Regions from separate parts of the Bacillus inaquosorum genome, predicted to be linked through region 2. Evidence: riboswitches for the same ligand, from Rfam matches in the RefSeq annotation. Region 2 holds a riboswitch; each other region holds the start of a gene.
The links. A riboswitch is a leader RNA that binds a small molecule or an ion and turns the genes downstream of it on or off. The one in region 2 is predicted to bind thiamine pyrophosphate.
Positions count from the first base shown of each region.

Region 1: it holds a riboswitch for thiamine pyrophosphate, as region 2 does, so the genes downstream of both, M1M80_RS08495 (acetylornithine deacetylase) here and tenA (thiaminase II) in region 2, are expected to answer to the same signal.
Region 3: it holds a riboswitch for thiamine pyrophosphate, as region 2 does, so the genes downstream of both, thiT (energy-coupled thiamine transporter ThiT) here and tenA (thiaminase II) in region 2, are expected to answer to the same signal.

Region 1 is NZ_CP096592.1:1,715,027-1,719,691, forward strand. Features, by position in the region: gene sigE (RNA polymerase sporulation sigma factor SigE) at 1-194, shown strand, start outside; gene sigG (RNA polymerase sporulation sigma factor SigG) at 334-1,116, shown strand; gene M1M80_RS08490 (ABC transporter ATP-binding protein) at 1,269-2,063, shown strand; TPP riboswitch at 2,076-2,177, shown strand; gene M1M80_RS08495 (acetylornithine deacetylase) at 2,264-3,544, shown strand; gene M1M80_RS08500 (YlmC/YmxH family sporulation protein) at 3,627-3,872, shown strand; gene pgeF (peptidoglycan editing factor PgeF) at 4,036-4,665, shown strand, end outside.
Region 2 is NZ_CP096592.1:1,353,954-1,358,618, reverse strand. Features, by position in the region: gene thiO (glycine oxidase ThiO) at 1-794, opposite strand, end outside; gene tenI (thiazole tautomerase TenI) at 778-1,395, opposite strand; gene tenA (thiaminase II) at 1,373-2,080, opposite strand; TPP riboswitch at 2,162-2,270, opposite strand; gene M1M80_RS06535 (monovalent cation:proton antiporter family protein) at 2,332-4,176, opposite strand; gene prpE (bis(5'-nucleosyl)-tetraphosphatase PrpE) at 4,408-4,665, shown strand, end outside.
Region 3 is NZ_CP096592.1:3,162,970-3,167,634, forward strand. Features, by position in the region: rRNA gene M1M80_RS16090 (16S ribosomal RNA) at 1-1,470, opposite strand, end outside; TPP riboswitch at 1,940-2,041, shown strand; gene thiT (energy-coupled thiamine transporter ThiT) at 2,141-2,719, shown strand; gene M1M80_RS16100 (GNAT family N-acetyltransferase) at 2,760-3,281, opposite strand; gene floT (flotillin lipid rafts scaffold protein FloT) at 3,306-4,665, opposite strand, start outside.

The DNA.
Region 1 (4,665 bases), 360 kb from region 2:
TCTTAAAAAAAGCGCTTGAACAGCTCAATGAGAGAGAAAAGCAAATCATGGAGCTGCGGTTTGGGCTTGTCGGCGAAGAAGAAAAGACCCAAAAGGATGTAGCGGATATGATGGGGATTTCTCAGTCCTATATTTCGCGTCTTGAGAAAAGAATTATAAAAAGATTGAGAAAAGAGTTCAACAAAATGGTGTAAAATTTTTTATGGTTATAACCCCTTGATTTTACAGGGATTTCCTGATTTCGACTGTTTTTCGGTCTGAGTGCAGTGCATATTTTTCCCACCCAAGGAGATACTTAACGTTGTACAGCAGCTCCTGTAGGGAGGGAAAAAAGTGTCTAGGAATAAAGTCGAAATCTGCGGGGTGGATACCTCCAAATTACCAGTACTCAAGAATGAAGAGATGAGAAAGCTGTTTAGGCAGCTGCAGGATGAAGGCGATGATTCAGCCAGAGAAAAGCTTGTAAACGGGAACTTGCGTCTTGTCTTAAGTGTCATTCAAAGATTTAATAACAGAGGGGAGTATGTTGATGACTTATTTCAGGTCGGCTGCATCGGACTAATGAAATCCATTGATAATTTTGACCTAAGCCACAATGTTAAGTTTTCAACATACGCTGTACCTATGATTATCGGAGAGATCCGCAGGTATTTACGCGATAATAACCCGATCCGTGTTTCAAGATCGCTTCGGGACATCGCTTACAAGGCGCTTCAGGTAAGAGAGCGGTTAATCAGTGAGACAAGCAAGGAGCCGACTGCAGAAGACATCGCAAAAGTTCTTGAAGTACCGCATGAAGAAATTGTATTTGCGCTTGATGCCATCCAGGATCCGGTTTCTCTATTTGAACCGATCTATAACGACGGCGGAGACCCGATCTATGTTATGGACCAAATCAGTGATGAGCGCAATACAGATTCACAATGGATTGAAGAGCTGGCTTTAAAAGAGGGCATGAGAAGGCTGAATGATAGGGAAAAAATGATTTTGAGAAAGCGCTTCTTCCAAGGGAAAACACAAATGGAAGTAGCCGAGGAAATCGGGATTTCCCAAGCGCAGGTGTCCAGGCTTGAAAAAGCAGCTATCAAACAAATGAATAAGAATATTCATCAATAATGACATGAAAAGCCTTTAAAACAATTTTTGTTTTAAAGGCTTTTCTATTGATTGCGGGTTGTTTACGTTTTGGAAAAAATAAGGTATCCTAGTCCGTACAGAGTTTTATGAAAATTAAAACAATTATAATAGAAGTTTAGAGGAGGACCACGATGATTTTGCAGCTTGACAATGTCTCACTAAAACGAAATGGAAAATGGATACTGAGGGATATTCATTGGAAGGTGGAGGAAAAGGAAAATTGGGTGCTTTACGGATTAAATGGTGCCGGAAAGACAGCGCTGTTAAATATGCTTTGCTCATATTACTTTCCAACATCAGGCGAGATGCAGGTGCTTGGCCATGAATTTGGTAAAACCGAGCTTGGGGAGAAGCTCAGACGGAAAATTGGCCTCGTCTCAGCGGGTCTTCAGCAAAAATTGTATCCGGCAGATTCAGCCTTTGAGATTGCGTTGAGCGGAGCTTACGCTTCGATAGGATTATATGAAACGCCAAGTGCGGAAATCAGGGAAAAAGCGATTGGTTTGTTAGAGGATTTGGGTGCAATAGAATATGCCGACCGACGCTATGAAACCCTTTCTCAAGGAGAAAAACAAAGAGCCTTGATTGCAAGAGCGCTAATGGCCGATCCGGAGCTGCTGATATTGGACGAACCGGTCACAGGGCTGGATTTTATTGCCCGGGAAAAGCTGTTAGACACGATTACATATATTGCAAACAAAGAAAAAGCGCCATCGATCCTTTATGTGACACATCATGCGGAAGAAATTTTACCGGTCTTTGACAAAGCCCTTTTGTTAAAACAGGGAGAGGTCTTTAGCTCAGGAGAAATAAAGGAAATGCTCACTGATCACATACTTTCCGCTTTTTTTGATACGCCAATCCATGTATTATGGAATCAGGATCGGCCGTTTTTAACAAGAGCCGAGCCGATAACGAATGCCTGACAAACACATATAGATTCATCCTAGGGGTGCTTTGCGAAGCTGAGAGAGACATTGTCTCAACCCTTTTGACCTGATCTGGATCATGCCAGCGGAGGGAAGCGGTGAAATAGCGGAGTACATAGGACTCTGTTTGTTTTTACTAAGCCGTTTCATAACATTTGAAACGGCTTTTTGATTTTTAAGAATAGGAGCGGATCACATTGAATCAACAAATAGACTCTCTGTTAAAAAAGGTGGAAGATCAAAAGGAGGAGCTTATTCAGCTGGCAAAAACGCTGATTTCTTATCAAACACCTGCACCGCCTGCAAGAAATACAGACGGCATTCAGTCATGGATTGCTCGGTTTTTAAATGAAATGGGATTCTCGATCGACAAATGGGACGTGTACCCGGGAGATCCCAATGTTGTAGGCCTGCTAAAGGGAACAGATGCAGCAGACTATCATAGCTTGATCATCAATGGTCATGTAGATGTGGCAGAGGTAAAAGAGGATGAGGATTGGGAGCATGCTCCGTTTCATCCAATTGAAAAAAACGGTTTCTTAATCGGACGGGGTGCTTCTGATATGAAAGGCGGAATGGCGTGTGTGCTGTTTGCGGTCAAATTGATTCGTGAAGCCGGCATTGAACTTCCCGGTGATTTGATTCTGCAATCGGTTATCGGGGAGGAAGTTGGAGAAGCCGGTACGCTTGAGTGCTGTAAGAGGGGCTATCGTGCTGATTTTGCAGTTGTCGCAGATACGAGCGATATGCATATTCAAGGTCAAGGCGGTGTCATTACAGGCTGGATCGAAATCAAAAGCAGTCAAACGTTTCATGATGGGACGAGGCGGAATATGATTCATGCAGGCGGAGGAACATTCGGGGCAAGCGCAATTGAAAAAATGGCAAAAATCATTGCGGGGCTCGGTGAACTTGAGCGCCACTGGTCCATTATGAAAAGTTATCCCGGCTTTAAACCAGGCACAAATACGATTAACCCGGCTGTCATTGAAGGCGGCAGACATGCGGCTTTTATAGCGGACGAGTGCCGGCTGTGGATCACAGTGCATTTTTACCCGAATGAAACCCATGACCAAGTGGCAGCGGAAATAGAAGATTACATCAATCGGCTGAGTGACAGTGATGTTTGGCTTAGGGAAAACCGCCCTGTTTTTAAGTGGGGAGGCTCATCTATGATTGAAGACAGAGGAGAAATTTTTCCGGCACTGGAAGTTGATCCTGGCCACCCAGGCGTCTCAGCGCTTACTGTGTCTCATGAGAAAGTGAAACGGGAGCGCCCGGTTATGGACGTTTCTCAATCCGTTACAGACGGGGGATGGCTGTATAATGCCGGCATTCCATGCGTGATATACGGTCCTGGCGATCTGCACAATGCACACTCCGTAAACGAGGAGGTATCGATTGAGCAGCTGGTAGATTATACAAAAATCATGCTCGATTTTATCATCAGCTGGTGCAGCCGTAAAAAAGAACAGTGATCATGAAAATTTCTTCTTGCTGACAAGGTTCAGCCCGCCCGTTCATATACTGGAAAAAAGGACGGAAAAAGGACGTGATGGGATGATCAGCATTTCTGAATTTCAGGTGAAGGATGTCGTCAATGTCTCAAACGGAAAAAAGCTGGGGAGCATTGGTGATATAGATATCAATGTGACCACTGGAAAAATTCAAGCGATCATACTGGGAGGAAATGGGAAGGTTCTCGGTTTTTTTGGAAAAGAAGAGGAATTGGTCATTCCATGGCGAAATATAGTAAAAATCGGGGAAGACGTGATCTTGGTCCGATTAAGTGAACCGCATGCATAACCTGCTTTGTCTGCCGCGGATTGGCAAATGCCGGAAGTCTTGATTTCTTCCGGCACATTTCATTTAGAAATATGCAAATCGGCGCTCAACGAATGCAGAAAGATGTGGTAAAATAAGTGGGAAATTCCGCTTTTTTAAATGTTTGTCGAAAGGTTGGATCATCATGAATACATATCACCCATTCAGTCTTACCACACCCTCGACACTCATGATACAAGACTGGACACAAACGAATCAAAACAACAGAGAAGTCATTGCCGGATTTACTACGAAAAACGGCGGTGTCAGCCAAAAGCCTTTTGAATCGTTAAATACAGGATTGCACGTTCATGACAAAGATGCAGATGTAGTTAAAAATCGTGAATATATTGCCGATATGTTTAATATTGATTTGCAGTCTTGGGTATTTGCTGATCAGACACATGATAATCGCGTTCAGAAAGTGACGCAGAGGGATAGGGGAAAAGGCGCCCGTGAGTATCACACGGCTTTAAAAGCAACGGACGGGCTCTACACAAATGAAAAGAATGTGGTTTTGGCATTATGCTTTGCTGATTGTGTGCCTCTTTTCTTTTATGATCCGGTTAAATCGCTTGTCGGGGTCGCCCATGCCGGGTGGAAAGGCACTGTCAAACAGATTGGCAGAGAAATGGTGAAGCAATGGACCGAGCAGGAAGGTTCAAAGCTCTCAGATATTTATGCTGTTATCGGACCGTCTATCAGCGGAGCATGCTATACGGTAGACGATCGTGTCATGGATGCTGTCCGCACATTGCCGGTTTCAGCAGAACGT
Region 2 (4,665 bases):
TCACCCGGCTTCATCGTCGCGCCGACAACCAGTCTGCCGCTTTTTCTCGGTACGATATAGCAATGGTCATGGTAAAGTGTTTTTGTCAGCGGTATATCATCATTCCAAACAGACAGGCATTCCCCTTTTACAGGGAAAAATGAATGATTCAGCCCGAGCTGTTTAAAAAACATTCCGCTCCACACCCCGCTGGCAACCGCGACATGATCCGCCCATACGTTACCACCCGGCGTCTCGATGGACAGAGCTTCACCGTCACGTTCAACATGCAGAACAGGAGTATGTTCAAAAATCTCTGTACCAAGCGCTTTCGCTGCTTTCGCATATGCCTTGCAAACAAAATAAGGCTCAACATGCACATCATCCTGAATCAAGGATGCCCCGAAAATGTCACCAGACGTATACGGCTCTTTTTCTAACACCTCTTCTTTTGTATGCCAGCTGACTGAATCCAAGTCATCCATCTTCCTCAGCCGCAGCACGTCTTCTTCAGAAAACGCAAGCTTAAACATACCACCGTTATGCTGCCTGATATCAATACCGGATAATGTATAAAGCTCCTCACCAAGGCCTTTATACAGACGCTGGCTGTGCATGGCGAAGTCAAAAAACGCGTCACGTTCCTCGCACTCAGCATGGGCGCCCAGCATCCCGGCAGCGGCACTTGTCGTTCTGCTGCCCATTGTTCCGCTTTCAAACAATGCGGTGCTTTTGTTTTCCTTTGCCAAATGATAAGCAATAGCGGAACCGATAATTCCGCCTCCAATGACAACTGCATCATAATGCCTTTTCATAGCGCATCTCCTTTAGCTTGCGGGAATATCGTCTAGCAGCTTCCAAAGGGTCAGCATCAGAAAAAATTCCCGACATGACAGCGATGCCGTCTGCTCCTGCTAGTTTTACGTCTCTTAATCTGTCTGGCGTCATACCGCCGATGGCAATAACCGGGATGGAAATCCGCTGTTTAATATCTGACAGCAAAGACACACCTCTGCCTTCAAGACCCTTTTTGCAATCTGTTTCAAACACATGGCCGAACAACACGTAGTCTGCGTCTTCCTTTTCTGCTTGAACCGCTTCCTCCAGTGAATGCACGGACCGTCCGATATGAAGGTGAGGAAATCTGGCTCTGACCTGCTTTGGTGAAAAGCTGCTGCTTGGCAGCTGCACGCGATGAATCGTAGAAAAAAGCGCAATATCCACCCGCCCGTTCATGACCAGTTTTCTCTTATCAACACCGCCTTCGGACATAAGCCCGAGCAGTTTCAAAATGTCGGCGGCCGATTTTGACCGTTCCCGAATGTGAATATAATCAACTTCATTCTGAATAGCTATAATTGCTCTTGCTAACTCTTCAACCGGCTTGCAGTCATCAGTTATGGCGTGAAGCTCCAAATTCCTCCACCTCTTTTATGCCGCGGTCGGACCAGCCTTCTTTTCGATAGGCCATTCCCCAAAATTGATATTCATAGAAGCTGGAAATAACAAAATTCTCTTTCATTTTGGCACGCACTTCCTCCGTGCTGTTTTCCGCCAGCTCATCAAAGCGATTGATTTGCTCTTCAACCTGCTGTTTGAACCAGTCACCGCCGTATGTGCTGATCCACTTCTGATAAATCGGATGCCCCGGATCACATGTCAGCAATTTCTCGCCAACCTCGTAATACAGCCAGTAGCATGGCAGCAGGGCCGCTAATATCTCAGCAAAATTCCCGCTCAAAACCGAACGGTACATATGGGATGTATAAGAGTACGCCGTAGGAGACGGCTTAAACGCCTTACGCTCTTCTTCACTGATTTCCAACAGCTCCGCAAATTCGCGATGAAGCGCCATTTCCGCCTCATATGTACCTTGGGCGTGGCTTGCCATCCGTCCCGTTGTATAAAGGTCCTTCGCATAAGCGGCGCCGAACGATTGCACCTTCGCAAAATGCGTTAAATAATATGAATCCTGAAGCACGTAGTATTTAAAACGGTCAATCGGAAGCGTTCCGTCACCGATTCCCTGAACGAACGGATGGACAAAGCTCCCCTCCCACCATTCTGCGGCTGCACTGCGGCATTCTTCTGAAAACTTCACACGTCATTCCCCCTGTCTGAAAAATAAAAAAACCACTTTCCCGCAAGGAAAAGTGGTTTGGAATTGGCATAGTAAAATAACACAAATACCGCTCCACTTCCCTACGCAGGTCTGAACCTGTTCAAGTTATGAGGGTCTAAAAGTCACACTTTTATCTCAGCCCTTATGAAGGACACCCCTAGTGGTTATACGAATACATATTGAATTGTTCTGCACCTCTATATTAACACGAATCCCTATTTGGTCAAGGTTTAACCTTCCAATGTTTTCTTAAGATCCGTTACGTACGCCCGAGATCCGGTGACAATTAAGCGGTCTCCCAGTTTCAGCCTTGTATCCCCATGAGGAACGATGCTGTCCACACCTCTGAAAATCCTGACAAAGATGACGTCGCCTGTTAAAGGGAATTCCCGCAAAATGACACCGTCGTATTTGCTGTTTTCCATATTAATTTGATACAGCGAAGACTCCTGGTTCGTGAGCAGCTTCATGACGCCAGGCGCTTCTATCAGCGCGCGAAGCAGCGTTTTTGTCGACAACAGAATAGAAAAGATGCTGATCTCCTGCTCCTTCAAAGCTGCTTCATTCTCGGGTGATCCGACGCTGGCAATGACTCTTTCTGTGCCTTTTTCTTTTGCAAGTAATGCAATGTCGGCATTCATGTCTTCATTCCCTGTCGCAACAACAAGAATATCCGCATCAAAAATACCGAGTGAGTCTAGGGTTTCAGGCTCATAATCAGAAATCGTTTCAACCGTAAACACTGATTCTGACAGCTTTTCCTCTGCATTCTCTTGGTAGACGTGCACAACACGCACGTCATACTCGTTCTCTGGCAATTCAAGTGTAACAGGCAGAGTCATTTGGTTGGCGCCGATAAACGCAATCGTCTTTTTCTCCTCCGGCTGCTCCTCCCGTTTGTACAATTTTTTAAAACAGATCGGCGTAAAAATACTGGCAATAACTGCTACTAAAATCAGTGCTCCTGACATATTTGCGCTGATCACGTGAAGCTGCTGGCCGATTGTCGCAGCGGCAATCACGAGCGAAAGGGTTGATGTCAGCAGGAAACCAGACGCCAAAACTGTTCGATTATCATACCACTTCTTCAAGTACATGACAGGAATGATTTTGCTTATTAACAGCGCCAACAGCAGGAGCGGAATCATGATTAAAATGGTTCGATCTTGGAAAAGAGTCCAAATATCCAGCTTCACGCCGACCATCACAAAGAAAATCGGTATTAAGAACCCGTAACCGAATGAATCCAGTTGCTGAACAAGTTCTTTGTTTGGTGAAAGAAGGGAAACAAGAACCCCCGCTAAGAAAGCGCCGAGAATATTTTCTGCCCCTAGTGATTCAGACAGGGCAACGAGTACGATAATTAACGTAAAAATGGCACGCGTTCCGATCTGGATCGTCCCTTTTGACATGGTCTGAACAAAAGAGCGATGTTTAAAGACCCGGCCGAAAAAGTAAAGCACCACTCCGGCTGCGAATAGGATCATCAGGAGCCACATGTTTCCGCTGTCCTCTCCGTATAAAGAAGAAAAAACAGCAAGAAGAATCATCGTGGCCAAATCCGCAATAACAGCAACGAGCAAAATAATCTGCCCGATATTTGAATTCATGATCCGTTCTTCTTTCAACGTTGGAACGACAACGCCCAAAGAAATCGTTGAAATAATAAGCGTCATTAAAAAAGCATTTTGGATAAATCCTGCCAAGACGAACCCATAGGACAGCAGCAATGATAAAATAAAAATACCGGCAAAAATTATAGATGCCGCAGCAAACGTATTAGGCGCTTCCTTTCCGTTCGGCAGGAGCTGCTTTTTCTTTCCTTTCTCAAACGATGAAAAATCAATTTCAAGCCCGCTTAAAAACATTAAAAAGATAAATCCGAGCATAGAGAGCGTCTGGAGCCATGTATCACCCTCCACAACTAAATTAAGACCGCTTTTTCCAATAATCAGCCCCATAATGATTTCAGCAACAACAACCGGGATGCTGAGTTTAAATCGATGCAAAAGGATGGGTGTCAAAAATGCAACGATAAGTACAACAACTAAAGATGCGACAGATGTATGCGCCATAATCAAAACCTCCTTTTTAGATCAGGGTTATGCCAGTTCTCAATCAAAGAACAGAACCTCATTTTTAAAAAACATAACGCGATTTTAACAAGGGTCAAGACAAAAAATAAAGTAATAAGGTCTTAATCCTGTTTAGAAAATGATTCTTCTATAATTTGCACATAAAAGCTTGTGATGACTCACAGCACTTTGCTTCATAATAAATAAAACAATCGGCAAGGAGGATACCGCATGGCTTACGATATAATCAGCGATATTCATGGCTGCTATGACGAAATGACTGAATTAATCCAAAAGCTTGGCTATACAATTAAAAATGGAGTACCTGTCCACGAGGAAGGCAGGGTGCTTGTTTTTGCCGGAGATTTGACTGACAGAGGGCCCAAATCGATAGAGGTGATCCGCTTTGTAGCCGGCGCTTACGAAAAAGGCGCTGTGCGTTATGTCCCGGGAAATCATTGCAATAAACTGTACCGCTACTTAAAAGGA
Region 3 (4,665 bases), 1.8 Mb from region 2:
GCTGGCTCCTAAAAGGTTACCTCACCGACTTCGGGTGTTACAAACTCTCGTGGTGTGACGGGCGGTGTGTACAAGGCCCGGGAACGTATTCACCGCGGCATGCTGATCCGCGATTACTAGCGATTCCAGCTTCACGCAGTCGAGTTGCAGACTGCGATCCGAACTGAGAACAGATTTGTGGGATTGGCTTAACCTCGCGGTTTCGCTGCCCTTTGTTCTGTCCATTGTAGCACGTGTGTAGCCCAGGTCATAAGGGGCATGATGATTTGACGTCATCCCCACCTTCCTCCGGTTTGTCACCGGCAGTCACCTTAGAGTGCCCAACTGAATGCTGGCAACTAAGATCAAGGGTTGCGCTCGTTGCGGGACTTAACCCAACATCTCACGACACGAGCTGACGACAACCATGCACCACCTGTCACTCTGCCCCCGAAGGGGACGTCCTATCTCTAGGATTGTCAGAGGATGTCAAGACCTGGTAAGGTTCTTCGCGTTGCTTCGAATTAAACCACATGCTCCACCGCTTGTGCGGGCCCCCGTCAATTCCTTTGAGTTTCAGTCTTGCGACCGTACTCCCCAGGCGGAGTGCTTAATGCGTTAGCTGCAGCACTAAGGGGCGGAAACCCCCTAACACTTAGCACTCATCGTTTACGGCGTGGACTACCAGGGTATCTAATCCTGTTCGCTCCCCACGCTTTCGCTCCTCAGCGTCAGTTACAGACCAGAGAGTCGCCTTCGCCACTGGTGTTCCTCCACATCTCTACGCATTTCACCGCTACACGTGGAATTCCACTCTCCTCTTCTGCACTCAAGTTCCCCAGTTTCCAATGACCCTCCCCGGTTGAGCCGGGGGCTTTCACATCAGACTTAAGAAACCGCCTGCGAGCCCTTTACGCCCAATAATTCCGGACAACGCTTGCCACCTACGTATTACCGCGGCTGCTGGCACGTAGTTAGCCGTGGCTTTCTGGTTAGGTACCGTCAAGGTACCGCCCTATTCGAACGGTACTTGTTCTTCCCTAACAACAGAGCTTTACGATCCGAAAACCTTCATCACTCACGCGGCGTTGCTCCGTCAGACTTTCGTCCATTGCGGAAGATTCCCTACTGCTGCCTCCCGTAGGAGTCTGGGCCGTGTCTCAGTCCCAGTGTGGCCGATCACCCTCTCAGGTCGGCTACGCATCGTTGCCTTGGTGAGCCATTACCTCACCAACTAGCTAATGCGCCGCGGGTCCATCTGTAAGTGGTAGCCGAAGCCACCTTTTATATTTGAACCATGCGGTTCAAATAAGCATCCGGTATTAGCCCCGGTTTCCCGGAGTTATCCCAGTCTTACAGGCAGGTTACCCACGTGTTACTCACCCGTCCGCCGCTAACATCAGGGAGCAAGCTCCCATCTGTCCGCTCGACTTGCATGTATTAGGCACGCCGCCAGCGTTCGTCCTGAGCCAGGATCAAACTCTCCGATAAATGGATCACAGGTTAAGTTCACCGCATCCTGCGGCGACACCTGTGTGACCTGCATCGTGCAGGCCCTAGTTTGACTGACTACGCACATCACTGTGCGATTTATTTAAAAATGAATTAACAGGTACGTTTTGTCTTGTTTAGTTTTCAAAGATCATTCTGTTACTTACTTCTCAATGAAGCAGCTTTACTAATATAACATTCGGCTTCTTTTTTGTCAACAACTTTTTTTAAATTGTTTTGAAGCTTCTTGTTTTGTCTGCTGTTCATCAGCGACGTTTAATAATATAACACCTGTATTCATTTATAGCAATAGTTTTTTTAAAAAAATCTATAAAACAAATAAACTATAATCTTTGTCATGGTATCTGTCGCGTATTTATCATATAACTATTTTAAAAGAACATCTATTCAGTAATGCAATCTTGTTGTTTTTTTCTTTTTCTTGTATAGTAGAAACGAACTAAATACTGATGACCACAAGGGGAGCATTAAAGCTGAGAGTGAGCGGTTACGTTCTGACCCTTTGAACCTGTTAGTTAACGCTGGCGTAGGGATGTGGCAAAGTCAAATGAATTGCAGATTGTAAAGCAGTGCGTGGAACTTTTCTCATCCTTCCGCGTGCTGCTTTTTTGTTGTCCTTTTGGTTTGTCTATTGATGGAAGGGGATTTTATGAATCAATCTAAGCAACTGGTTCGCCTTATTGAAATTGCAATTATGACTGCGGCTGCTGTTATTTTAGACATCGTCTCAGGAATGTTTCTCCGTATGCCTCAAGGAGGCTCGGTCTCCATCATGATGATTCCGATCTTTTTGATTTCGTTTCGGTGGGGTATCAAAGCTGGCCTTACTACCGGTCTGCTGACAGGTCTTGTTCAAATAGCGATCGGAAACTTATTCGCACAACACCCTGTACAGCTATTGCTAGATTACCTTATCGCGTTCGCAGCTATCGGATTAAGCGGATTTTTCGCTTCTTCTGTCCGTAAAGCCGCTGTATCCAAAACAAAAGGAAAACTGATTGTTTCAGTAGTCAGCGCAGTTTTTATCGGCAGTTTCCTCCGCTATGCCGCACATGTCATTTCAGGGGCTGTGTTTTTCGGCAGCTTCGCTCCAAAAGGAACGCCTGTATGGATTTATTCTTTAACTTATAATGCTACCTATATGGTTCCTTCATTCATCATCTGTGCAATTGTCCTTTGTTTATTGTTTATGACAGCACCGCGTTTGCTCAAAACTGACAGAGCTTAACGAGAAACCCCCAGCGCAATCCGCTGGGGGTTGTTTTTTGCTATCTGTTAAGGACTGTTTTCAAAGCAGGAAGATCCGGCCAGCCAAACCCTATTTCTTTCAGCCTTTCTCCTGCAATTTCAAAGCTGTCCTCCGCTTCTCTTTCAGGGGAATAGGACTGATAAAATGTAATTGAGGGGTTCTTCTCCATCACCCAAACAAACATGCTCGAAAAGCTATGATGAAGCAAAAACTCTGCTCCTTTTGCTAAGAGCGCTCTCCCTGCCCCTTGCCGCTGATGTTCTTCTAAAAGGTAAATAGCGTATAGCTCGCCGTCATAGCCTTTTTGTTCAGAGCGGATAGGTCCAAATGAAGCAAAGCCGAATATCGAACCTTTTTCATCCTGAGCGACAAATACACCCTTTACCGAGCGGCTTTTCCATTTGTCTTCAAATTCCTTATAATTCAGACTGTTTAAGTAATCAGCCGGGACAATTCCTCGATATGTTGTCCTCCAGCTGTCCACATGCACCTTTGCAATGTCCTTTATATCTTCTACCTTTGCTTCTCGTAAGATTACCATCTGCTGCTATCCTTTCCGCAGTCATTATTCTGGTTTTTGGACCGTTTTTGCTTCTTTTATTTCATTTGTTAATTCGTTAATGCTTTGTTTTACGTTTCCTTTTCCTGAAAAGTTCTCAATCATTTCTTTTACGTCAATTCCCGACGATGCTTTCAAGCTTTCTTGCAGGCTTGACATTAAGTTTGTCGCATAGCTGGTTACTTTGTTGGCGCCGCTTGATTCACCGCTTCCTCCTGTATCAACAACGGTGATTTTATCAATATTTGAAAGAGGTGCCGCTGCTTGTTTCGCGTATTCCGGAAGCATTTTTACGATCATGTCGAAGATCGCAGCCTGCCCGTACTGCTCGAAGGCAGCCGCAATTTTCTCTTTTGCTTCCGCTTCTGCCAGACCTTTTAGGCGGATAACCTCAGCTTCTGTTTCCCCTTTCGCTTTTTCAGCTTCTGCTTTTGCAAGCCCGTCAATTCTGACTTTTTCCGCCTCAGCCTTCGCCATTGCTTCTATACTGTACTTCTTGGCATCGGCTTCCGCGAGCTGTTTGGCTTTCTCGGCTGCTGCGGACTGCTCGACTGAATAACGGTCTGCATCGGCTTTTTTCTTTACCTCTGAGTCGTATTGGCGTTCACGGCGAAGAATTTCTTTTTCTTCCAGTTCTATTTGTTTTTGGCGTTCGATAATTTTAACCTGCATTTCCTGCTCTGTGACTTGCTGGCGCGCCCTGGCAGTCTCTAAATCATATGCCTGGTCGGCATTCGCTTTTGCCGTATCTTGTTCTCTGCGGTATTCAGCCATTTTGAGCTGATTGATTTTTTCAGCTTCAGCAATTTCTGTCGCCCGTTCAAGTTCTGATTTTTTTGCATCTTTGTCCGCTTCTGCCCGCTTAATCCGGGTTTCTTTATCAGCCTCTGCTGTTGCGATATCAGCATCACGCTTTACCTGGGCAATTCTCGGTTTCCCTAATGATTCAAGATAACCATTTTTATCACGTACATCTTTAATGGTAAAGGAGACAATCACAAGCCCCATTTTCGCGAGGTCCTGTGAAGCGACACGCTGCACCTCTTGAGAAAATTTCTCCCTGTTTTTATAGATTTCTTCAACTGTCATTGAGCCGAGAATGGAACGAAGATGGCCTTCTAAAACCTCCCGCGCTTCCTGCTCACGGTCTTCTTTTGATTTTCCTAAAAATTGTTCGGCCGCTGTAGCGATTTCTCCTATAGAACCGCCGATTTTAATAATCGCAGTTCCATCGGCCATTACAGGCACTCCTTGTTCTGTATAGACTTCAGGTGTCGAAACATCCAGTTTGCTTGATAATAGGCTTAGCGGCTCTGCCTGCTGGAAGACGGGTAGAACAAAGGTTCCTCCGCCGCGGACGATTTTA